DNA from 3 places in the Bacillus sp. 3255 genome. Region 3 is predicted to be linked to each of the others. Evidence: riboswitches for the same ligand, from Rfam matches in the RefSeq annotation. Region 3 holds a riboswitch; each other region holds the start of a gene.
The links. A riboswitch is a leader RNA that binds a small molecule or an ion and turns the genes downstream of it on or off. The one in region 3 is predicted to bind cyclic di-GMP.
Positions count from the first base shown of each region.

Region 1 (7,714 bases), on a different contig from region 3:
TGCGCAATTTCGGTAATGATATGTATGATTTCGCCGATCTCTTTGGAGCGATTGCCTAATTGCTGAGCCGCTTCTTCGGATTGCTTCATTTCCTTCTGAATCACGTTCATTTGATGCAGCGTTTTCTCCACAAGCTGCTGGCCGTCAACCGACTGCGCCCCGACTTGGTGGGCCATGAGCTGCATTTGTTTGACCTCCGACGTCACTTCCGTCAGCTCCCCATTGATTTCGAAGATGGATGTCGTGCTGTCCGTTATCGACGAAACGACTTCCGCGACACCGCCGTACATATTGTTCATCGAGACGGCGACGACGCCGGCACTCGAGCTCGACTCGTCCGCCGAGTGATACAATTGCTCGCTGGTCTGTGTGATCATATTGGCGGAGGTGAACATTTGGCGGATCAGAATGTCCAGATTCTCCCGCATGACATTGAACGCCCCGGCCAGCTTGCCGATCTCATCCTCCCGCTGGATATGCACCCGCTCGGATAAATCGCCTGCCGCCACCTTCTCCGTCATATGCATCAGACGCACAACCGGCCTCGTTACGCTTCTGCTGATGAAGTAGGCGATCAAACTGCCTAGCAGAAGAATAAGCAGCGTTATCATGATCATCGTCCAGACCAACTCCTGCTTCGTCTGCGGGATGACCGTTGCGTCGAGATCGATGCCGACGATGCCGATGTTTTCACCGTTTTGGTTGCGGAGCGGTGCGAATATGGATTTATGAATGCCGTACTCATCTGTATAAATGGAACTGATCACCGGCTTATCCTGCTTGACGGCTTCGTTCATCTCAGGCGTGAACGGATAATCGGTGCCGTAATCGTCCTCTACGCCGGTTAGCACAATGATCTGTTCTTTGTTGTCTTTCTTCATCAACACATAGACGTTCTCCAGCGAATCTTCCTTCTTGAACGCCTCGAATTGTTTTTTGATTCGCTCATAAGCTTGGTGTTTCGTATCCGTAATCTGCTCGGGGCGGTCCGGAATGACAGCGAGGTAGTTCGTCACGTTCTGAATATTCGTCATTAACCGCAGTACGAACTGATCCTCCAGCTTCGCGGATAACTTGGTGGAGATCCAGTAGCCGGATAAAGAAAAGATGCCGCTGACCAATAAGAGCAGCAATACGATGCTGGCGGTCATCTTCACCGCGAGACGGGAACGGAATCCGTTCACCGCTTTTTTAAAATATGACTTAATCCCTAACATTCATTATTACCTCCTGCTCATCGCTGCTTCACCGGCGTATTGGCGATACGTCTGATCGATCGTTTCTTTCAAATAACGGACGATTTCGTCCACATGCTGCACTTCCGTATAGGGGGAGATGATGAATAGTTTGGAGGCATAGAGCGCCACAGAACTGTGATCGGAAGTTGGAACAAGCAGGTGCTTCTTCGTATCGCCGAAGAAAATTTGGTCCCGCCGTTCGCCCAGCAGCTCGAACCACAATTCGTTAAATCGGTTGTTTCGCTCTACCTCCTGCAGCGTGCATGTACCGCCAAGCTCGTCCTGAAACCTGGAGACGCCTTCCGGATAAATGCGCAGCAGTGTAATGATGCCGGGATTGTCTTCATTCACGATGACAGCCTGCGGGATTGCCTCGCGAATCGCCTCACGAAAAGCGAGATTCACCTCAACGAACTGCGCCAGAAGGCGCTGATAGCCCTGAATGCCAAAAGCCAAGAGTGCACTGTAGATGCTGATGGAGCTGCCCATACGGGAACATTCCAACGTATACCCCGTGTGGTATTGCCCATAACCCCGGTGTCCGACATACGGCGTTTCGTCAGGATGCAGATCCATCAACCGCAAATCGCCGGCCTCCCGCACCAGAAACAAGCTGGTGACGTAAGGAGTTTGACCCAGCTTCTGAAAATCGAAGCATAGGGAATCCGCCATATGCAAATGCTTCATTCTGCCATGAATCTGAAGCAGCGCATGCAGAACCTCCTGCTTCAGATCGAGCGGATTCAACTCGAAGTCGTAATCGTTGAAGAAGGCGAAGAACCCGCCTAGAGCGGAATCCGCATGAATGTGCGCTCTTGGCAAATCATGCTGCTTCGCAATGGCATCGCTAACCGCATAAATTGCGGACAAATCGTCGATTCCCATAGCATCCGTCGTGCCTGTGGTCGCAACAATATAGACGGGAATGCCGCCGCCTGCGACCACTTCTTCCATCTTGAGCCGCAAATCGCCGACATCCATGGAGCTATCCGGATTCGTGCGAACGCGAATCAAGTGGTCGCTTCCGATCCCCGATGCTTCCATGGACTTGAACAAGGAGTAATGCGCCGCTTCGGAGCAGAACGCGTAGAGATTGCCGGGGACGCCTTGCTGCAAGGCATTCGGCGCTACTTTCGCAATCGCGATGCGCAGCCCTGAGAAGACGGCGCCCTGCCCGCCCCATGTCGTATAGCCGCCGCTGGTAAGCGGATCGTAGCCGATGAGCTTCGACATCATACTGATGACGCGAACTTCCGCTTCCGCGCCCGCCGGTCCGTATACATCCCACAAGTTGTTGCCATTCACCATGAACGCCGCCATCATGCCCAGAATACCGGGGATGGAGGCCATCGGTAGAATGTTGGTCAGAAAATATTTGGTATGGTAGGGATGGGCGTGCAGCAGCTTCAACAGCTCTGCGTTCACTTCCTCCAGGGGAACGCTGTCTCCCGGAATCGCGCTGTTCCGAATCAGGTTGCTGTAGAAATTCCCCGACCGGTCCTTTTCTCCTTTGAGGTTAACGCCATTCGGGTTTTTCAAGGCGTCGACGCCCGTCAGGATTTGTTCCATCAGCTGAAGCACCATTTGACGCGTTTGCGGATTCCCATTCTCACTTGGGAACAAATGCTGCATATTCGCAGGTCTTCTCTCTCTCATTATCTCTACTCCTATCGCTAGATTCGCTAGATTGGCCAAGCATAAATACGCACACAAAAAAAAAGTGAACCCTGGCAACAATGCCAATAACTTCACCAATCGCAGAGCTGCAACTGGCTGACATATCCTTGTTGGATGTAGTCCCTCTAGTTTTGCGTCCCTATTTTTCAATAGGTTTGCCAGTATGCTGTTTGAAAAACTACAACTCCTTTCGACATCCGTCGACATAATGTTTACAATTTTATACATCAGTATAGTACATTAGTCCAAATTAAACAACATAATTTACCACTTTTGTTTAGAAACCTTATTTTCTCTCTTTATATTGGTTCGCTTACATTTACTTGACCGAAGGTAGAATAATAGAAAAAAAAGCTTAGCTACGACTCTAATTATGAGTCATAACTAAGCTTATCCTGATGCCTATGATATCGTTTGAGCGGTCTCCGCGCTGCCCTGCGAGTGCAGGTACAGCTGCTCGTAGTACCCGTGCTGCGCCAACAGCTCCGCATGGTTCCCTTCTTCCACGATATGTCCGTGGCTCATGACCAGAATGCGGTTGGCATGAATGATCGTCGAGATGCGGTGAGCGATAACCAGTGTCGTCCGCCCCTCTGCGACAACCTGCAGCGCAGCTTGGATAAGCTGCTCCGTTTGCGAATCCAGATTCGCCGTCGCTTCGTCGAGAATCAAAATTTTGGGCTGGAACACGATAATGCGCGCGAACGAAATGAGCTGCCGCTCGCCGGCCGACAAGCCGCTTCCCCGTTCGGAGATCCGCGTGTCATAGCCATCCTTCAGCCTGGCGATCAGCGCATCGGCGCCGACCAACCGGCAAGCCTCAATCACCGCTTCCCGAGGGATGGTTTCATCGAACATCCGCACATTGTCCAGAATGCTGCCGGCGTACAAATACGGTTCCTGCTGCACAAGGCCTACGATCCTGTGAAGTTCAGCCTGCGGGATATCGCGGATATCCGTCCCGTCGATGCTGACGCTTCCCTTCTGCACATCGTAGAAGCGGCAGAGCAGCGAAATCAGCGAGCTTTTACCGGCGCCCGTCGTACCGACAATGCCGATCATTTCACCGGGTGCGATGCGCAGCTCCAGATTCTCGATAACGGACACCTCCTTCAAATAGCCGAAGGTCACATTGCTGAAATGAATCTCGCCTTTCACGTTCTGCATGGCAACCGGCTTCGCGTCCGGCTTATCCTTGACTTCCGGCTGCGTGGCGAAAATGTTCCAAATCCGGTTCATCGAAACTGTCGTTGATTGGAGCGTATTCCACTGCTGCGTAATATTATTGATGGGCTGGAAAAACTGCCGAATATACGTAATGAACGCATAGAGAACGCCAAATTCGATCGTTTTATCGAAAACGGCAATGCCGCCGATCCACGTAATGAACGCGACCGACAAATTGCCCAAAATATCAAAGGAACGGTTGAACAAAACGTTCGTGCGAATTTCCCGCAAATTGGCCCGGAAATAGCTGTGATTGCGCTCCTCGAAGCGGCTCATCTGCTCCTTCTCCTGATGGAAGGCCTGGATGAGATGCATGCCCGACAAATTCTCCGCGGCGAAAGCGACCATCTGGGACAGCTGCGTTCTGGACAGCTGGTACGTCTTGCGCATATACCTGCGGAAGCTGATCGCGATAAGCGCAATGATCGGAATAACGATCATACTGTACAGCGTCAACGCCGGATCGAGATGATACATCAGCACGATGATGAATATCAGGGTCATGCCGTCGCGCACGAGACTGAGCAGCACTTGCGTAAAAAACTGGTTAAGCGTCTCCGTGTCGCTCGAAACGTGCGTAATCAAGCTGCCGCTTGGCGTTTTGTCATAATAGGACATCGATTGTTTGAAAATGTGTTGGAACAGGTCCTTGCGAATTTTGGCCACAATGCTTTGGCCGGCGAATTGAAGCAGGTTGTTCTGCAGATAACTGAAAAACAGCGAGCTTATCGAAAGTCCTACATAAAATAAACAGATGAGCAGCAGGGCTCTGTAATCGTTTTTGCCGATCATCAAGTTATCATCGATCGCTATCTTGACGAGGTACGGCTGGAACAAGTCTGCGGCGATTCCCATCAGCGCGCATACGAGGACGGCCGCGAAGGTCCATTTGTGCGGCTTGGCGTATCCGGATAAGACCCGTAAGGACGCTTTGGCGGGCTGCGGCTCTTTCATGCCGGCGGTTTTACTCTGCGACATCGTGGCTCCCCCCTTCCTGTATCGCATGAAGCTCTGCATACAAGCCTTCCTGGGCGATCAGCTCTTCATGTGTGCCGCGCTGCACGATGCGGCCTTCATGGAGCACGATGATTTCATCGGTATGCTTTAACGCCGATATCCGGTGCGCGATCCAAATCGTCGTTTTGTTGGAGCGCTCCTTGCGGATCGTATCGATAATGTGCTTCTCTGTGACGGCGTCTACAGCGCTTACACTATCATCCAGAATCATCAGCGGCGAATCCTTGATAATCCCTCGGGCCAAGCTCGTTCTCTGGCGTTGTCCGCCCGACAGCGTGACGCCGCGTTCGCCCAGCTTCGTTTCGAACTTCTCGGGAAACGACGTGATGCTGGATAAAATCTGCGCTTTCTTCGCGGCGCGCTCCACCTGCTCCAGCGGCAGCTCCCTTTTGTAGAAGGCGATATTATCGCGAATGGTTGTGCTGAACAGGAAGCCTTCCTGAGGCACATAGGCGATCTGGTTGCGCAAGCTTTCCAAGGTCACGTTGCGAATATCCGTATCCCCGATGTAAACGGTCCCCTCCGGCGGGTCGTAAATCCGCAGCATCAGTTTCACCAAAGTTGATTTGCCGCTGCCGGTTTTACCGATAATGCCGATGGATTTGCCCGGTTCGATCGTAAGCGAGATGTCATGCAGCACCTCATCGTCGTCATCCGGATAGGCAAAGGAGAGATGCTCGATGCGTATGCCTTCATGATCCAAATGGCTGGGCTGCGCAAGCTCGTTCTGCACGACCTCTGATCTCAGATTCAGCAGCTCATTGAGCCGTTCGAGCGACGCCTTGGAGCGCTGCATGGCGTTGATGACGCGTCCGATCTGCTGCAAGGGGTTCACCATCATGCGTATGTACAAGGTTAATTCTACGAAATTACCGATTGTAATTCTGCCGAGAATCGTCAAATAGCCCCCAAAAGCAATCGCGATAATCAGCGATATTGCGCCCAGAAACGGAATGAGTGCTTCAAATAGGGAGGAAAGCCGGACCAGTCTCAGCTGGTTGTCGCGAATCCGGTCAACCGTCGCGCTAAACCTGCCGATCATAATGGACTCTACAGCGAACTTCTTCGTCACCCGGATGCCGCCGAACTGTTCTTCGGCCGACTCCGTCATTTTGCCTAATGCTTCTTGAACTTGCAAGGAACGGTTCTTAATGATCGGCTGAAACTTCACCGTTAGGAAAGGAATGAGCAGTAAAGGCAAAATGCAGATCGCAATTAAATACAACGGAATTGAGCTGAACAGCATCGTTGCCACGACGGCGATAATGAGTATCGCTGAGTTCGTGATCTGATTGATGCCCATCGAAATCGATTCGCGGATGACGGTTACGTCGTTCATGACATAGCTGAGCAGCTTGCCGACACCGTTCTTGGAATAGAAAGTAGCTCCCAGCTGTGTAAAATGATCGAACAACCGGTTACGGGTGACGAATTCGAATCTTCTGCCGTTGCGCATGATCAAATACTGGCCGATTGCCGTCAGAATGCCGAAGCTCAGACCGATGGCCAGCAGCATCAGGCTGTAATCGATAATCAGTTCCTTGCTGAGGCCTCCCTGCTGCAGCTTGTCGGTGAATTCGCCCAACAGCTTCGGATAATACGAATGAATGATGTTGCCAAGCGAGATCGACAATACGGCAGCGGCATACAACGGCCATTTCACTTTGAGAAAATCAATCAACAACCGTGTAGACTTCAAAACGACATCACTTCCTGTTACTTGTTGTCTGGAATATACAGCATTCCGATATAATTTCTGCAAGCTTCACGCGTCCCCTTACCAGTATACGCCTATTCCCCCCCACTTCCTATATCAGATATTGACGGTATAATAGAGAAGTGATCTAATCTTTACATCAGTTTCCCGGGAGGATTATCGCGATGGACTTCATACTGGACCGCATGGAAAATAAAATCGAGTTTTATCAAGGATATGATTTGAAACTGCTGGAGAAGCAGATTAACGAGCAAATCGATAACAATAAAGCGCTGCTGCTCGATGTTTTCGCCATTCAGCATCAGTCTGCCTTCGATCCGAATGCCGGCAAAATGCTGTACAGCGCCGTCGTTCATTTTAAAGCGAAAGCTCTCGGTTAAACCCTGCAAGACGACGAAAATGCCCTCCCATCTATGATGAGAGCGGCATTTTTCTTTTATAAACCAAGCATGAATTGCAAGGTTTTATCGTTAAAGCCAGGCAGACCCTCATGACCGAAATCAGGGTACAATTCATAGCTTTTTTTCGATTTGATTTTATTGTACGCGGCAAATTGCGTTGAAGGCGGGCAGACGGTGTCGGCGAGTCCGACGGCCATCATCACTTCCCCTTGAATTCGCTCCGCGAGGTTCTGAATGTCGATATAGCCCAGCTTCGTGAATACTTCGTCTTCACGCTTATGCTGCGGGTCGTGACGGCGGAAGAAGTCCTTCAGCTCCTGATACGCATCCTTCGCCAAATCCATTTCCCATACGCGCTTGTAGTCGCTGAGGAACGGATAGACGGGTGCCAATCGCTTGATTCTCGGCTCGAGCGCGGCGCATGCGATCGTCAATGC
Region 1 is NZ_JAVDUS010000015.1:113,245-120,958, reverse strand. Features, by position in the region: gene J2X61_RS21900 (methyl-accepting chemotaxis protein) at 1-1,217, opposite strand, end outside; gene J2X61_RS21895 (pyridoxal phosphate-dependent decarboxylase family protein) at 1,224-2,894, opposite strand; cyclic di-GMP riboswitch class I at 3,000-3,085, opposite strand; gene J2X61_RS21890 (ABC transporter ATP-binding protein) at 3,318-5,120, opposite strand; gene J2X61_RS21885 (ABC transporter ATP-binding protein) at 5,107-6,858, opposite strand; gene J2X61_RS21880 (YrzA family protein) at 7,041-7,256, shown strand; gene J2X61_RS21875 (acetylxylan esterase) at 7,313-7,714, opposite strand, start outside.
Region 1: it holds a riboswitch for cyclic di-GMP, as region 3 does, so the genes downstream of both, J2X61_RS21895 (pyridoxal phosphate-dependent decarboxylase family protein) here and J2X61_RS02160 (hypothetical protein) in region 3, are expected to answer to the same signal.

Region 2 (7,714 bases), on a different contig from region 3:
CTCGTCGCAGCGCAGCAGCCCGATGAGATTATGGATGCGATCGAAGCGCATATCCATGCGCAATCGCTGCCGGGCGTCAAAATAACACTGGACCGCCAGCTCCGCGGCAATCCGTTCATTACTCCGATCGACGAGCCGGTGATGGTCGCGGCCGCAAGCGCTTATGAAGACACATATGGAGCTTGGCCCGTCTATACCCGAAGCGGTGGTTCAATCCCGATCGTTGAGGTGTTGGGCCGGGTGCTCGATGCCCCCGTCGTTCTGCTGGGCTTCGGTCTGCCAGGGGAAAACCTCCACGCGCCGAACGAGCATTTCCATCTGGACAACTGGGATAAAGGAACCGAAACGATCTGCCGCTTCTGGCTGAAGCTCGCGGAATCGAATGAACAAGCATAAGGGGATGGATTGAACGCTATGAACACAGATCGGCTCACGCTCCGCGACGCGCGCTTGGAAGACCTCGCGGAAATTGTACGCATTTATAATTCGACGATCGCCGGACGCATGGTTACCGCTGATACGGAGCCGGTGACGGCGGGAAGCCGGGAAAACTGGTTTCACGAGCATTCCGCGGATTTCAGACCGCTATGGGTGCTTGAGAATGAGAACGGAATATGCGGGTGGCTCAGCTTTCAATCGTTCTATGGCCGTCCGGCTTATAATGCCACGGCGGAAGTCAGCATTTATATCGACGAGTCCGTCCGCGGACAGGGCATCGGCCGCTATTTGATGGAGCGAGCTATTGAAGCTTGCCCTAGACTTGGGCTCAAAACGCTGTTAGGATTTATATTCGGACACAATGAACCGAGCCTGGCGTTATTCCGTAAGTTCGGCTTCGAGAGTTGGGCCCATCTGCCGGGTATCGCCGAGCTGGACGGGATCGAACGCGATCTGATCATCCTCGGCAAACGGGTCGGTTAAACTTGTTCACAACAAAAAGCGCTTTCCGCAAGTTGGAGGTCGACGTTTGTCGGCGTCCATGCGGGAAGCGCTTTTTGCTTATGATTCGCTTATCAGAGCCTCAGCCTCAATCTCGATCATCAACCTCGGGTCAATCAAAGCTTTCACCTCGACCATCGTAGCCGCAGGCTGAACCTCCCGGAAAAATTCGCCGTGTGCCCGGCCGAACTCCTCCCATAAGGCAATATCCGTGACATACATGCGCGTGCGGATAACATCCGACATGCCGGCGCCAAGCTCCCGAAGCGCCTGTTCAATCGTCTGCAGAACGAACCGCGCTTGTTCATACGGATTCCCAACCCCGACAACCTCGCCGTCTTTCATAGCTGTCGTACCGGCAACCTCAATGCGGTTCCCTACTCGAATCGCCCTGCAGTAACCGACGAGCGGTTCCCAAGGCGAGCCCGTATATACTCTTGTGCGTGTCATACTTCCTACTTCCCCCTTCTAGACAAAGTCGGCTAACTTCTCGCGTAAGCTTTGCGACACCGGCAGGAGAGGCAGCCGAAGCGCCGCGGATTCGATGACGCCTTGTTGTTCGAGCAGCCATTTCAGCGGAGCCGGATTGGGCTCTTGGAAAAGCAGCCGAACGAGCGGTCGCAATTGTTCAAATAGTTGGCGGCTCTCCTCATACTCACCGGATACAAAATGACGGTACAAGGAGACAAACCGCTCCGTCTCAACGTTGGCGGATGCGCTCATCGCGCCTTTGGCTCCGGATTGCAGCGCAGGATACAGCAGCGAGTCTTCCCCGCAAAGTACAGGTTTGGATCCCAGTCGGGTAAGCTCGGTTACCAAATGTGTGTTAGGCGTGCTGTCTTTCATCCCAATGACGCCGTCAAGCTCCAAGATCGCTCGAACCGTATCCAGCTCCAAGGTTATTCCAGTCCGATGCGGGACCTCATACAGAATAACCGGCACCCCCACACTAGCAACCTGGCGAAAATGCTCGATGACCCCCTGCTGGCTCGGCTTGTTGTAATACGGCACAACCACCAAAGCAGCATCTGCTCCCAGCTTGCCGGCCGCTTCGGTCTTCCGCACCGTCCCGCGCGTCTCATTCGTCCCCGTACCTACGACGAGCGGCACCTGCACATGTGCAGCTTCTCTGGCTGCCTGGGCAGAAGCGAACAGGATTCCTAATTCTTCATTGGATATTGTCGGCGATTCCCCAGTCGTGCCATTCACCACAATTCCATTAACTTCATCTTGAAACAATTGATAGGCATGATTATAAAAGGAAGCGGCATCCACCTCTTCATCCTCATCAAATGGTGTAATAATCGGAACATATATCCCTTGCAAATCTTGCTCTTTTAGCATATGCGCCCACTCCCCGTTAAAAATATGATGTAAACATACTTTAGCATGGAACATCACATCACAGTTAGCTATAATAAATGATAAGTCTCATCAAAAATTTTGATAATGAACGGAGGGGCTCCGGTGGATCTAACCTATTTCCGAACGTTTCGAGAGGTCGCCCGAAGAAAGAGCTTCACCAAAGCCGGCGAAGAACTGGGCTATGCACAATCCAGCGTAACGATGCAGATCCAGAAGCTGGAGCGAGAGTATGGCGTTCCGCTCTTCGAGCGGTATGGGCGCCAGCTGCGGCTGACGGCACCGGGTGAAACGCTGCTGAGGCTTGCTTCCCAAATGCTTGATTTGTACGATCAATCTCATGAAATGCTGACAAGCCAAGCGGCCGGAACATTGACAATCGGGACGATCAATTCGCTCGCAGCATACTTCCTGCCCCCTTTTCTGCAAGCTTTGAAACAAAAGTATCCCCACCTCAACATCCAGCTCTACCCAGATACGGAGTCGTCTCTCATCTCGAAAGTCAAAGAAGGCGATTACGATATCGGGCTGCTCCTTGACCGCTATCCCGCCGATCCCCTGCTGACCTGTACGAAAATCCGCGAGGAACCGCTGGTCCTCGTTGCACCCACGCAGCATCCTTTCACCCAACTGGACCAAGTCCGCTTAAGTGACCTTCAGCAAACGGAATTTATCGTTACGGAAGAAAGCTGTATTTACCGGGGGATGTTCGAGAAGCTGCTCAAAGAGCACGGCGTGCCGCTGCACATCGGTTTCGAGCTCGGCAACCTGGAAACGATCAAGCATTGCGTGATGAACGGTCTAGGTCTCGCGCTGCTGCCGAGAATTGCCGTGCAAACCGAGCTGGAGCTGGGCAAGCTGGCTTCGCTCTCTTTTACGCATGAGCAATTGTCACTAGACATTCAGCTGCTGCTCCATCCCAAGAAATGGATGTCCCAGCCGTTACAGGCATTTATCGGCTTACTGACGGCAGGGCGTGTCTGAGATTCAGCGGCTCAAGGACAGCGTGAATAGAGCGCCGCGCTGAGGTGAGCCTAGCAGCGGGAGGCAAGAAAAGCGTTAGGCTTCCGCTGAAAAATAGTTCCCCTTTATACGTGTGTTCCCCTTTCCGAAGCTAACATTAGCGGGATGAATTGGCAGTATCACGGAGAGGGTTGGTGCTGGTTGGTGGTGGTTGGTGGTATATGATGCTACTTGGCGCTAATTGATACTAAATGGTGATAATTGTGCTAACCAGATGCTACTAATTGGAGCTACTTGTGCTACTTGATGCTAGACGGAACGCTATTGAAACTAGTCGGTATTAGCCGGAGCTGCTTACAATCACACTCGGAACACGATATGCATCCTCCATCTCGCCATTTCCTCATTCGAATGGCTACAACACCGTTGGCAACCGACCTGAGTGATGCAGTGCCGGCTAGGCGATACTTTCTCCTATAAGTGGAAGTGTAACTGGAATTTCTCCTGTTAATTATCATCAAAAACGCTGGCCTGATGGACAAGCATAGATTTTAAAGGGAGTAAATCCCTTTATTCCAGCATTCCGCTTTCAAAAGATGAAATTAACGGGATAATTTCCAGTTAAGCTCGTCTGAGATGGCGGGTCATCGGCGGGTAGTTATTGACTCGTGGTTGCTTCGTTGTTATTTCGTTATTATTTCGTTGTTTGCCGGCGTAGGGTTTTCGTCATATCGTAGACGAGTAGCCATCGGCCCGCCGGAGGATCGCCAGCGGTCCGTAGGCCGTTTGTTGCATCGTCATGGTTAACCGTGCAGCGGCGAGGCGGCATGTTTAACCACCCCGGAGGGTATTTGCCGGAGCTAGCCGGCAGCCGGCATAAGCACCGCTATGAACCAACCGGTGCACAGCTTGCTTGCGCAGCTGCGCCAAGACGCTGCTGCACAAATAAAAGAAGCCCTCCTTCTCGTAAAGGTAGGGCTTCTTTCTTTTCAACCATCTATATGCGGATGTCGATGTTGCCACCCAAATGCGGCGCCGCTGAAGCGGTAACCAGCTGCTGGGACTTGGTAAAATCCTGTACCATCGTACTGACTGCTGCAGTCTGCATATCGTTCATTTTGCTAAGCAGTTGGATGCCAACAGCTTGCTTCAAGGCATCTCCGCCGCTAATCGCGTTGAAGACGCTGCTGCTGATATTCATTCGCGTGCTCCTCCCCTCATCGTTCGGTAGCTGGCTGGCATACGGCCGAAGCCGGTTAGCCCCTGTAGCTTTGCGTCTGCCGCTTTCGCGCCATTTGCCGGTTCGCAGATGTTAGGTTTGCACCTGGCACAATACCAGTATAGGCTCATACCGCACGATTCGTCAATCTTCGACTACACCAACGAATCGACTGCTCAGTCCTATACGCCGTACTCGGCCGGATTCGCTCTCCAGGAACGAAGCAAGGCCATATCCGCTTCCTGAATAGCCCCCTTCTCCAGCGCCACTTCCAGCAATGTGGAGTAGTTCGAGAGGGTGTGCAGCGGCATGTCCGCCGCTTGAAACGCATCCGTTGCTTTATCCAGCTGATAAGAGAAAATCGCAAGTACGCCAAGCGCAGCGGCGCCGGCTTCTTTGACAGCAAGGGCTGCTTTCAAAGAGCTGCCGCCTGTCGAGATCAGATCTTCGATCACGATAACCTTCTGACCCGGCTTCACAGAGCCTTCGATCAGATTTTCTTTACCGTGGCCTTTCGCTTTGTCGCGAATGTAGATCATCGGCAGACCCAGCTTCTGAGCCACCCAAGCCGCATGAGGAATGCCTGCCGTTGCCGTGCCGGCAACGACTTCAGCATCCGGGAATTTCTCTTGAATCAGGCTGACGAAACCGTCGGCAATCGCCTCGCGGATCGCAGGGTGCGACATCGTCAGACGGTTATCGCAGTAGATCGGAGATTTCAAGCCCGATGTCCAAGTAAAAGGCTGCTGCGGTCTTAACGCAACCGCACCGATATCTAAAAGTGAAGCTGCCACATGCTTCGCAATCGTTTCAAGCTGTTGACTCATGAGACTTCCACCGTTCCTTCCTTTGATAGGTGCTACAAGACGCTACAAGACGGAATCGATAATCGATTCCAACGCCGCTCTAGGATCTGCCGCGCCTGTGATCGGTCTCCCGATCACGACGTAGTCCGTGCCCTGCGCGAACGCCTCGGGAGGCGTCATGATGCGCGACTGGTCGCCTACATCCGCTCCCGCAGGACGGATGCCCGGCGTCACGGTGACGAATGCGCCGCCGCACGCCGCCTTGATCGCCGTCACCTCAAGCGGTGACGCGACGACGCCTTGCAGCCCCGCGGCTTGCGCCAGGCGGGCATAGCGAAGGACGGCCTGCTCGACCGTTCCGGTCAGGCCGATCTCTTCGTTCAGCACCTGCTGCGACGTGCTGGTCAGCTGTGTCACGCCGATAACGATCGGGCGTTCGGCGCCCGAGGCAAGCCCCTTGTCCACACCTTCCAAGGCGGCAGCCATCATGTCCTGGCCACCGGCGGCATGGACATTGAACAGATCCACACCGAGGCGCGTGACGCTCTCCGCCCCGCCCTTGACCGTGTTCGGGATGTCATGCATCTTCACGTCCAGGAACACCTTATAGCCGCGCTCTTTCAGGGAGGAGACGAAGCCGGGACCTGCAGCATAGAACAGCTGCATGCCCACCTTCACGTAGCAAGGAATGCCCTCGAGCTGCTTGAGCAGCCCTTCGGCGCTTGCCGCATTCGCATAGTCCAGCGCGACCATGATACGGCCGGCGACATCCGTACGCGTTAATACTGTCAAGTCCGTCACCTCTTCCTTAGACATGTACTGGCATTGCACGGGAGGAGAAGTTGATCGCTTCGAGCATATTCACAAGCGCTCTTACCGTATCAAGCGATGTCATACATACCACACCGTTTTCCACCGCTTCACGGCGAATACGGAAGCCGTCGCGTTCAGGCGTTTTGCCTTTAGTCAATGTGTTCACGACGAACTGGGCTTCTCCGCTGCGGATCAGATCCAGAATGTTCGGCGAACCTTCGCTCAGCTTGTGCACCGTGGTTACCGGCAGGCCAGCTTCTTGAATCGCTGTCGCCGTACCGCCCGTTGCGATAATTTTGTATCCAAGACGGTAGAAGCCTTTGAGAATCTCAATCGCTTCTTCTTTATCTTTGTCAGCCACAGTCACGACGACGGAACCTGCAGCAGGAATTTTCATGCCTGCACCGATCAAACCTTTGTAGAGCGCCTTGGCGAAATTCGTATCGCGGCCCATAACCTCGCCCGTCGACTTCATTTCCGGTCCAAGCGTCGTATCGACGCGGCGCAGCTTCGCGAAGGAGAATACCGGCACTTTCACCGACACATAGCTGTCTTCCGGCCATAGACCGCTTTGGTAGCCCATGTCGGCAAGCTTTTGCCCCATAATGACGCGAGTCGCCACATTCGCCATCGGAATGTTCGTAACTTTGCTCAAGAACGGCACTGTACGGGAAGAACGCGGGTTAACCTCGATCACGTACACTTGATCGTTATGAATAACGAACTGAATGTTGACCAAGCCCACAACGTTCAGTTCAAGACCGATTTTCGTTGTGATTTCAACGATTTGCGCTTTGATCGCATCGGAGATCGATTGCGGCGGGTAGACGGCGATGGAGTCGCCGGAGTGAACCCCTGCACGCTCAACGTGCTCCATGATGCCCGGAATCAGCACGGTTTCTTTGTCACAGATCGCGTCAACCTCTACCTCTTTGCCCAGCATGTAACGGTCAATGAGGACCGGATGCTCCGGGTTGATTTTGACCGCATACTCCATGTAGCTAAGCAGTTCTTGGTCGGAGTAGACGATTTCCATTGCGCGTCCGCCAAGGACGTACGATGGACGAACGATAACCGGATAGCCGAATTTGGCCGCTGTTCCGACAGCATCGTTCACCGATGTTACCGTTCCGCCCGGTGGTTGAGCGATGGACAGCTTGCTGAGCAGCGCTTCGAATTTCTTGCGATCCTCGGCCGTATCGATGCTCTCCAGATCGGATCCCAGAATGCGAACACCGGCTTTGGCCAGCGGAGCTGCCAGGTTAATCGCCGTTTGTCCGCCGAACTGAACGATAACCCCAATCGGATTCTCGCGTTCGATCACGTTCATCACATCTTCGAAGAAGAGCGGCTCGAAATACAAGCGGTCGGATGTGTTGAAGTCCGTAGATACAGTTTCAGGGTTGTTGTTGATAATAACGGCTTCGTAACCTGCCGCCTGAATCGCCCATACCGCGTGCACCGTGGAGTAGTCGAATTCAATCCCTTGTCCGATCCGGATCGGGCCGGACCCGAGCACGACGACTTTCTCTTTGGTCGTTTCCGTTACTTCATCTTCTTGCTCATACGTGGAGTAGTAGTACGGCGTCGAGGCTTCGAATTCGGCTGCGCA
Region 2 is NZ_JAVDUS010000005.1:191,744-199,457, reverse strand. Features, by position in the region: gene J2X61_RS09635 (dipeptidase) at 1-396, shown strand, start outside; gene J2X61_RS09630 (GNAT family N-acetyltransferase) at 415-921, shown strand; gene J2X61_RS09625 (RidA family protein) at 1,000-1,389, opposite strand; gene dapA (4-hydroxy-tetrahydrodipicolinate synthase) at 1,408-2,283, opposite strand; gene J2X61_RS09615 (LysR family transcriptional regulator) at 2,407-3,285, shown strand; gene J2X61_RS09610 (putative motility protein) at 4,262-4,465, opposite strand; cyclic di-GMP riboswitch class I at 4,488-4,574, opposite strand; gene pyrE (orotate phosphoribosyltransferase) at 4,666-5,310, opposite strand; gene pyrF (orotidine-5'-phosphate decarboxylase) at 5,353-6,042, opposite strand; gene carB (carbamoyl-phosphate synthase large subunit) at 6,098-7,714, opposite strand, start outside.
Region 2: it holds a riboswitch for cyclic di-GMP, as region 3 does, so the genes downstream of both, J2X61_RS09610 (putative motility protein) here and J2X61_RS02160 (hypothetical protein) in region 3, are expected to answer to the same signal.

Region 3 (7,714 bases):
ACCGCTTCCAGCTTCAAATTACCGGCAACCGCGATCGCCGCCTCAAGGAAAGAAGGATCAGGCTCCGGATCGGTGAGTCGATGTATGAACGATTTGTCAATCTTGATGGCATGAAACGGCAATTTGCGCAAATAACGGATGGAAGCGTGACCTGTGCCGAAATCGTCGATTGACAGCCTCACCCCCATCCCGGCAAGCGCCTCAAGCTTCTCCAGCATGCCTTCAGAATCGAAGCCCTGATTCTCTTTGATTTCGAGCTCCAGGTAATGAGGCTCCAGCCCGCTTCGCCGCAAAACATCGTGCACGGTCCCAACGAAGTGATCCTGTTCCAGCTGAATCGATGATAGGTTGACCGCAATCGGAATACGCTCCAAGCCAGCGTTATGCCAGATTTTCAATTGCCGAACGGCGGTCTGCAGCACCCAACCACCAATTTCGTTGATTTGCCGGGACTCCTCCGCCACAGGAATGAACTGCAGCGGTGAAACGCGGCCCAGCAGCTTGTTGTCCCACCTTAATAGTGCTTCTATACCCGCAATATCGCCCGTACGGAGATCGAACTTCGGCTGATACACGAGGCTGAACTCCTGTCCCACGAAGGCTTGGCTTAGCTGCCGTACGATCTCGGCGGATTGAGATAATCTTTGCTTAATATCCTGATTGAAAAATTGGTAATTGTTCCGCCCCTGCTCCTTAGCCGCGTACATGGCATAGTCAGCGCTGCGCAGCAGCTGCTCCGGCGATTCCCCGTCAGACGGGTACAAGGAGATGCCGATATTCGTCGATACGAAGTTCTCGCCGCTGCCGATCCGCATGGGAGCTTCCAGCCGACCCACGATTTGTTGGACTTGCTTGGTCACAGCCTCCATCTCTCCCGTCGGTCCCACAGGCAGTAAAATGACAAATTCATCCCCGCTAAGCCTGGAAGCGGACCCTCCGGCCGGCAGGCCATTGGCAATCAGAGCCGAAAACTGCTGCAGAACCTGGTCGCCAGTCTGATGGCCCAAGGAATCGTTGATCCCTTTGAACCTGTAAATATCCAGGAACAGCACGGCCAAGCTCCGATGTTGACTTCTGGCTTGCTCCAAGCCGGCTTCGATGAGCTGATTAAACTGATTGCGGTTCGGAAGTCCCGTCAAATGATCATAATAAGCCAGCCGCTGAATGAGCTCCTCGGACTTTTTCCTTTCGGTCAGATCGCGCAAGTAGGCCGTGTATATCATTTCCCCCTCATTAACGAGGCTCGTTATAATAATCTCTACTGGAAACGGAGTCCTGTCGGCCCGGTAAGCCGTCACTTCAAAGCGTTTGCCGATGATCGTCTCGGCCAGCTGGGTCAGCTGCCTGTATAGAGAAGCGGCTTCCTCCCCGTCTTGGTCAATTAGAAAGAGCAAATCGAAAATCGTACGATGAATCGCCTCGCTGCGCGTATACCCGAAAATAGCTTCCGCCGCGGGATTAAATTCAATGATCCGGCCTTGCGATTTGAACATGAGGATACCGTCAATCGCCGACTCCAGAATCGATGCCTTGAGCGCAATCTGCTCCGCCAACCGCCGATCGGCCGACAAGGAGCTGATGAAGCTCACCGCGAAAATCAGAATCGTACCGAAGGCTACGTACATGGCCACTACAAAGAAATCCATGCTGGTTCCGTGCGCGCCGCCGGAATGATAGCCTTCCGGGAATGTCATGACAGCTGCAGACATCCCCATATAGTGCATCCCGGTAATGGCGACCGCCATAATGAAGCCGCTGAACGCAATGTTCTGGCTCCTCTTGAATAAGGCATGCAGCGAAGTTACAGCCGCCCATACGGCGATGAGAATTGACAAAGCGAGCTGCAGCGGATGATAGCTTATGCTGATCTGCTGCAAAGCGGCCATGCCGATATAATGCATCCCGCTGATCGCCAGCCCCATCGAAGTCCCGCCGATGATAAGCCTGGCGCGGGAATATGTGCCCAGGAACGTCACGGCAAATCCGATGAGCGTACCCGCGATCGCCACTGCAATAGAGGCGCTTACGATCCGGATATCGTAGGTCACCCCAGCAGGCAATTGATACGCCAGCATGGCGATGAAGTGCATCGACCATATACCCACACCCATAACGCCCGCACTGCAGATCAACCAGCTTGTCCGCTGCCATCCGTCGGTAGACAAAACTTTGCGCGCGAGGTTCAACGCCGTGAAGGAGGCGAGCAGCGCTATGCTGAACGAGAGGAGAAAAAAGGACGACATTATAGCTTTCCGTAATCGTATGATGCATAGACAAGCCTCATTTCGTTATTACTGTAAGGAGAATGTGATCTTCGCCGTATGCACGATCTCATTCAATTGATCACTATGCCCCTCGAGTTTGTCGGCCGGCTTCGATGTTCGGTGAATGACATGACCTGATCCTGTTCGTCGGTTCGTTAACTTACATGTTTCACATTGTCGGCTAATTGTACCGAGAGGACGGATATTGTGTGCGAGAGACTCTCTACAATCGACCTCACGGTTTGCTGAAGCTTCAGATTCTGCTGATCTTCGAATAGCGCCGCAGCTTTTCGGTTGGCCATAATTTGATAGATCAAGGCCCCAATAAACAAGATGACGAAAATCAAGTGAATCGCTACCATCGAGAAAGCGTACTTCCCAGAGCCATACACCAGTTCAGGAAATAACACGAATCGCGCGAGATGTTGAACGGCAATAAGAATGGCCAGGACCATGAAAATTGAAAAATGATACTCAAATATCCCCTTGCCTCCGGCGATGATCGACATGCTGCACATGGTTAGCGAAAGCGTATGAATCATCGGAATCCAGGCATTCACCGCGTGCAGACGGGACAATATCAAGCCGATAATGACGAGCAGGATCGGGATGGCGATAAAGAAATCAAGCAGCATGGAAGCGTCGGTTATGACTTCGTGCTGCATAAGCTCTTTCAAACAAAAGCCCCCCTGGATGGATTATCCAATGGTTAATAAAGAAAAGACCACCCCGAATACAGGATGGTCCCTCCCTACCCGGTAACCTGTCAACCATAGCATACAGTGAAATGGTATGCCTTAGGCCACGGCTTTGCGTCTCATTGTTTCCAATGATTTGCCTTTATCAATCTGGTAGTATCTAATTGTTTCCGTCTTCATACAGTCTGTTCTTATTATAGTTCGCAAAAAAATTAACTGTACATAGCAATAATTGTTGCATGGTGTCGAATTCAATAAAATTCCGATAAGAATTGCATAATTTTTATTTATCAGACTTAACTTGTGGTATAATTCCGGGTTCGGCCTCTTCGGTCATTCCCCTATTTCCGTTTCAATCAGCGCAAACTGTGTAACATCTGCGATGCCGCGGTTCGTTATGCGAATTTCCGGGATAACCGGCAGTGCAATCAGCGAGAACGTCATGAACGGAGCATGGAGCGGACAACCCAGCTGCTTCCAGGCCAATTCCAGCTCGGCGACTTCTTGCACAACCTCTTGTAACGATTTATCAGACATCAGGCCTGCGATCGCCATCGGTACTTGAGCCAGCACCTTGCCGTCTTCGACGACGATCATACCGCCCCCGATTCTCACAAGTTCATTGGCTGCGAAAGCCATATCGTTCTCATCCACACCCATCACGATTAAGTTATGGCTGTCATGAGCCACCGTTGAAGCGACCGCACCCGACTTCAGCCCGAAGCCATGCGCGAAGCCAAGCGCAAGCTGACCTGTCCCGCGGTGCCGCTCTATACAGGCAAGCCGAATGATATCTTGGCCGGGGTCCGGCTGGATAATGCCTTGTTCAACCTTTAGCGAAGCCGTCATTTTCGCCGTGCGGGCACTATTCTCGATAGCCCCGATAACATGGACTCGCGTCCGCTCCCCTTGATACCGGCTCGCAAGGCGGAAATCCTCCGCTGCCAGCGCACGCTTCACATGCATTGAATGGAGAATTTGCTCCGGATATGTGTAGACAGGGAACTCGGCTGCAAGCCGGCCGTTCTCATAGATGACGGTCCCATCCGTTATCACTACAGCCGGTTCAACCTTGTACAGATCATCCAACAGCACAATGTCCGCACATTTGCCCGGCGTAATACTGCCTAAATCCTTCTCCAGATTGAAATAGCGCGCCACATTGATCGTTACCATTTGGATCGCGGTCACCGGGTCGACACCCTCCTCGATCGCGCGGCGCACGACGTGGTTGAGATGACCCTGCTCCACAAGTGTCTGCGGGCTTACATCATCCGTCACCAGCGAGATATTGGAGGTGTTCACCTTATCCTCGGTGACGACTTTGATGACTTCCTTGACATCATGCCATGCCGAGCCTTCGCGGATCATCAGATGCATGCCCATGCGCACCTTATGCAGCCCTTGCTCCCGCGTGACCGTTTCATGATCGGAAGTCACGCCCGAAGCGATATAGGCTTGCAGCATGCGGTCATCCTCGCTGGGGAAATGTCCCGTGACCGTCTTGCCGCTAAGGATGGTGGCCTCGATTTCTCCGCACATGGTGGGATCGCCGTACACGACACCCGGGAAATTCATCACTTCGCCAAGTCCGACGACTTGATCCCATTTCAGACCCGCCTCAATATCCGCTACACCCAAGCTTGCTCCGGCATCCTCCAAGTCCGTTGTAGCGGGTACGCAGGACGGGAAGGTCGTAAACACCTTAAGCGGAAGTCCCTGCCCCTCTTCATGCATCAACCGCACTCCTTCTACCCCGCACACATTGGCAATCTCATGCGGATCCATGAAGATGCCCGTCGTTCCCTTGGCGAGCGCCGCTTTGGCGAACTCGGTTACCGAGAGCATCGTGCTTTCGACATGCATATGTCCGTCCAAAAAGCCGGGAACGATGTACTTGCCGCCGGCATCGATCATAACGGTTTGCTCGCCAATCGTATGATCGGCGTTTCCGATATAGGCGATTCGCCCGGCGGCGATCGCAACGTCCATATTCGCCAGCAATTCTCCCGAATACACATTCACGAGCGTTCCGTTCTTGATAACCGTATCCGCGAACGCATGACCCATTGCGACCTTCGCTAGCTGCCGGCTTACATCCACTAATCGACTTCTTCGATTGTATCTCATCATTCGTTATCTCCTTTGAAATATGTCATCTACTATTATAGCCGATCTAGTTAATGATATGGAGCGGGCGCCGCGCGAATGCCGAGCAGGTATACCGCTTACAGATTCAAGACGTTGAATGAAGATAATGGCATTCGGGCAGGTTAAGGCAGCAGGAGGTGTTACTGTCTTGGATGCCGAAGTGACCAAGCCGGACTTATCCCCAGTCCCTATTTGGAGATGCAAGAACAACGAATGTAAGGCATGGATGCGCGAAGAGCTGGCAGCCTCTCCGTCGCCGGAATGTCCGCTGTGCAAAGGCGGCATGCTGAAGAGCATCAAGCATCTGCCTAAGCTGGTCAAAAAGAAACCGCGAAAAAAACCGTGAAGCAGCCCGCTTCACGGTTTTATTACGATACATAAGCAGCTACCCGTTCGAAAAAGTCCACCCCGCCGACCTGACCGCCCTTCAGCACCAGTTCCAGACCGTCAAAACGCGGATTATGGGCATACGCCCGGCAGAGCGGTCCTCCAGGATCCAGCAGCGCCTTGCACTCCAGCGCATAGATGCCGAGCTCTCTCGTCACATACCCCGAGGTGTCTCCCCCCGCGATCAGAACACGGGGCAAGGCGAGCTCCCTGACGAGCTCGTTCGTGAGAGAACCGAGCGCCATACCCAGCAGACGGCTGCTGTCCTCGGAGCGGATTCCCCGGGCAGCGAGCGCTTGGCGAGTATGCGCGATACTTGCATCCTCCGGGCCTGTTGCCGAATAGAGGATGACGCTCCTGCCGCCGGCCAGCTGCTTCGCCGCTTCTTGCCGCAGGGCGGCCATCGCCGCCTCCCGCGATTCCGCGCTCAGCAGTTCCTCCACCGCGACCCGGATGCCTGCGAAGCCCGCCTCCAGGGCGCACGCGATCTGCGCCCCTGTGACCGGCGAGCAGCTGCCCGAGACGACCAGCAGCGGCGCTGTACCGGAAGCGCCTCCCGGGGGCGTCTGAGGCACAGGAAGCCCTAAAGGCCCTGAAGGCCCTGCTGTCGCTGCCGCTTCCTGCTGCCATACCGCCCCCAAGGCGTACTCCACGCCCGACGATCCGATGACGAACAAGCCGTCCTGCCCGGCCGCCTCCTCCCAGATGAGCCGCCCAGCCGTCTCCAAGCGCCGCTCATCCAGCACGTCGAAGAGAACCATATCCGGCGCCTCCTGCGCGATAATGCGCTCCAAGCGCTCGCGCACCTCTTCGGCCACGCCATCCTGCGCCAAAATATCCAGCAGCGCGACCCGCAGCTCTGTCTGCTGAGCCAGATGCCGGCGCAAATCCGCCTCCGCCATCGGCGTGACCGGATGCGCGGACATCGTCGGATGGCGGTCCAGCCGGTGCACGGCGCCACCGGCGCTGCCGACGCCGCCGGCAGCGAAATGATGGCCGAACAGCGTATACCGGCCCAAGTAAGGACTACCGGCCAGCAGCGGAATATAACGGCCGCCGAACACCTCGCGTCCGATCTCCGCCGCTTTGCCGATGCTGCCCGTACCGGGCGAGGAGTCGAAGGTCGAGCATATTTTGTAATGCACAACAGCAGCTCCAGCCGCCTTCAAGGTAGTAAATATAGGGCGCAGCTCCCGCTCCATCTCCTCAGGCGTCAGCGACCGTCCGACACCGGCCACGCCGAAGCAGTCGATCTCTTGAAACCTGGCTTCCAGCAGTTCCTGCGCAGGAGGCTCCAGAAACAGGACCGTTCTAAGCCCTGTCTGAAAAAGCGATTCCAGCACGTCGGTCGAACCCGTGAAGTCGTCCCCATAATAGCAGAGCGGCCGTCTGGCACGCTTCGCTACAGGCTGCCTTTCCCTAAGATCGTCCTCCCCGCTCATCGCCCTCACACCTTCCCATATTTCTCGATCGCCCTCCGCAAGGAAGGATGCTGCGCAGCATACGCCTCGAGCGGAATGCCTTGCACCGCCGCCTCCCAGCCCAGCTTCATGCTCTCGAAGCCGGCCGCCGGCCCGTCGGGGTGAGCCAGCATACCACCGCCGGCCAAGTGCATGACGTCCACCGTTCCCGTTGCCGCATATGTAGCCGGCGCCGTTCCCGCCCACTGGGCGGAGGATACGACCGGCATCGCCTTATAGCCGCCGAACAGAGGCGCCGTACAAGCTTCAATGGACCGCACGACCGATTCATTGCTCTCATAGAATTTACTGTTCAATCCGTTAACGTGCAGCTGATCCGCCCCGGCCAACCGGCAAAGCTTCTGATAAGCCGTAAACTCCATGCCGAGCAGCGGAGAACGGGTCATCATTCCCCATTGATTACGATGTCCGTGAATCGGAACTTCGCTGAACGAATTCAAATAGGACAAACCCGAAAGCCCGATGCTCAGGATGCTCACCATCACGCAAGTACCGCCCGCCCCTACGACCAAGTCGTGATTGCGGCGCAGCTCGTCATAATCGCCTGTGATATTGAACGCATACATCAGCTTCCTGCCGGTGGCGTCCGCCGCCCTTTCGACAGCCGCCATGACGGCTTTCACTTTATCCGCTAGCGGCGCATAGGGAGGATTGGCGTTCAGTTCATCATCCTTGATGAAATCCATTCCCGCCCGAGCCAGCTTCTCCACCAGCGCCGACAGCTCTTCCATCG
Region 3 is NZ_JAVDUS010000001.1:513,037-520,750, forward strand. Features, by position in the region: gene J2X61_RS02155 (bifunctional diguanylate cyclase/phosphodiesterase) at 1-2,186, opposite strand, end outside; gene J2X61_RS02160 (hypothetical protein) at 2,420-2,941, opposite strand; cyclic di-GMP riboswitch class I at 3,019-3,113, opposite strand; gene ade (adenine deaminase) at 3,296-5,095, opposite strand; gene J2X61_RS02170 (cold-inducible protein YdjO-related protein) at 5,211-5,459, shown strand; gene J2X61_RS02175 (four-carbon acid sugar kinase family protein) at 5,482-6,942, opposite strand; gene J2X61_RS02180 (ribulose-bisphosphate carboxylase large subunit family protein) at 6,948-7,714, opposite strand, start outside.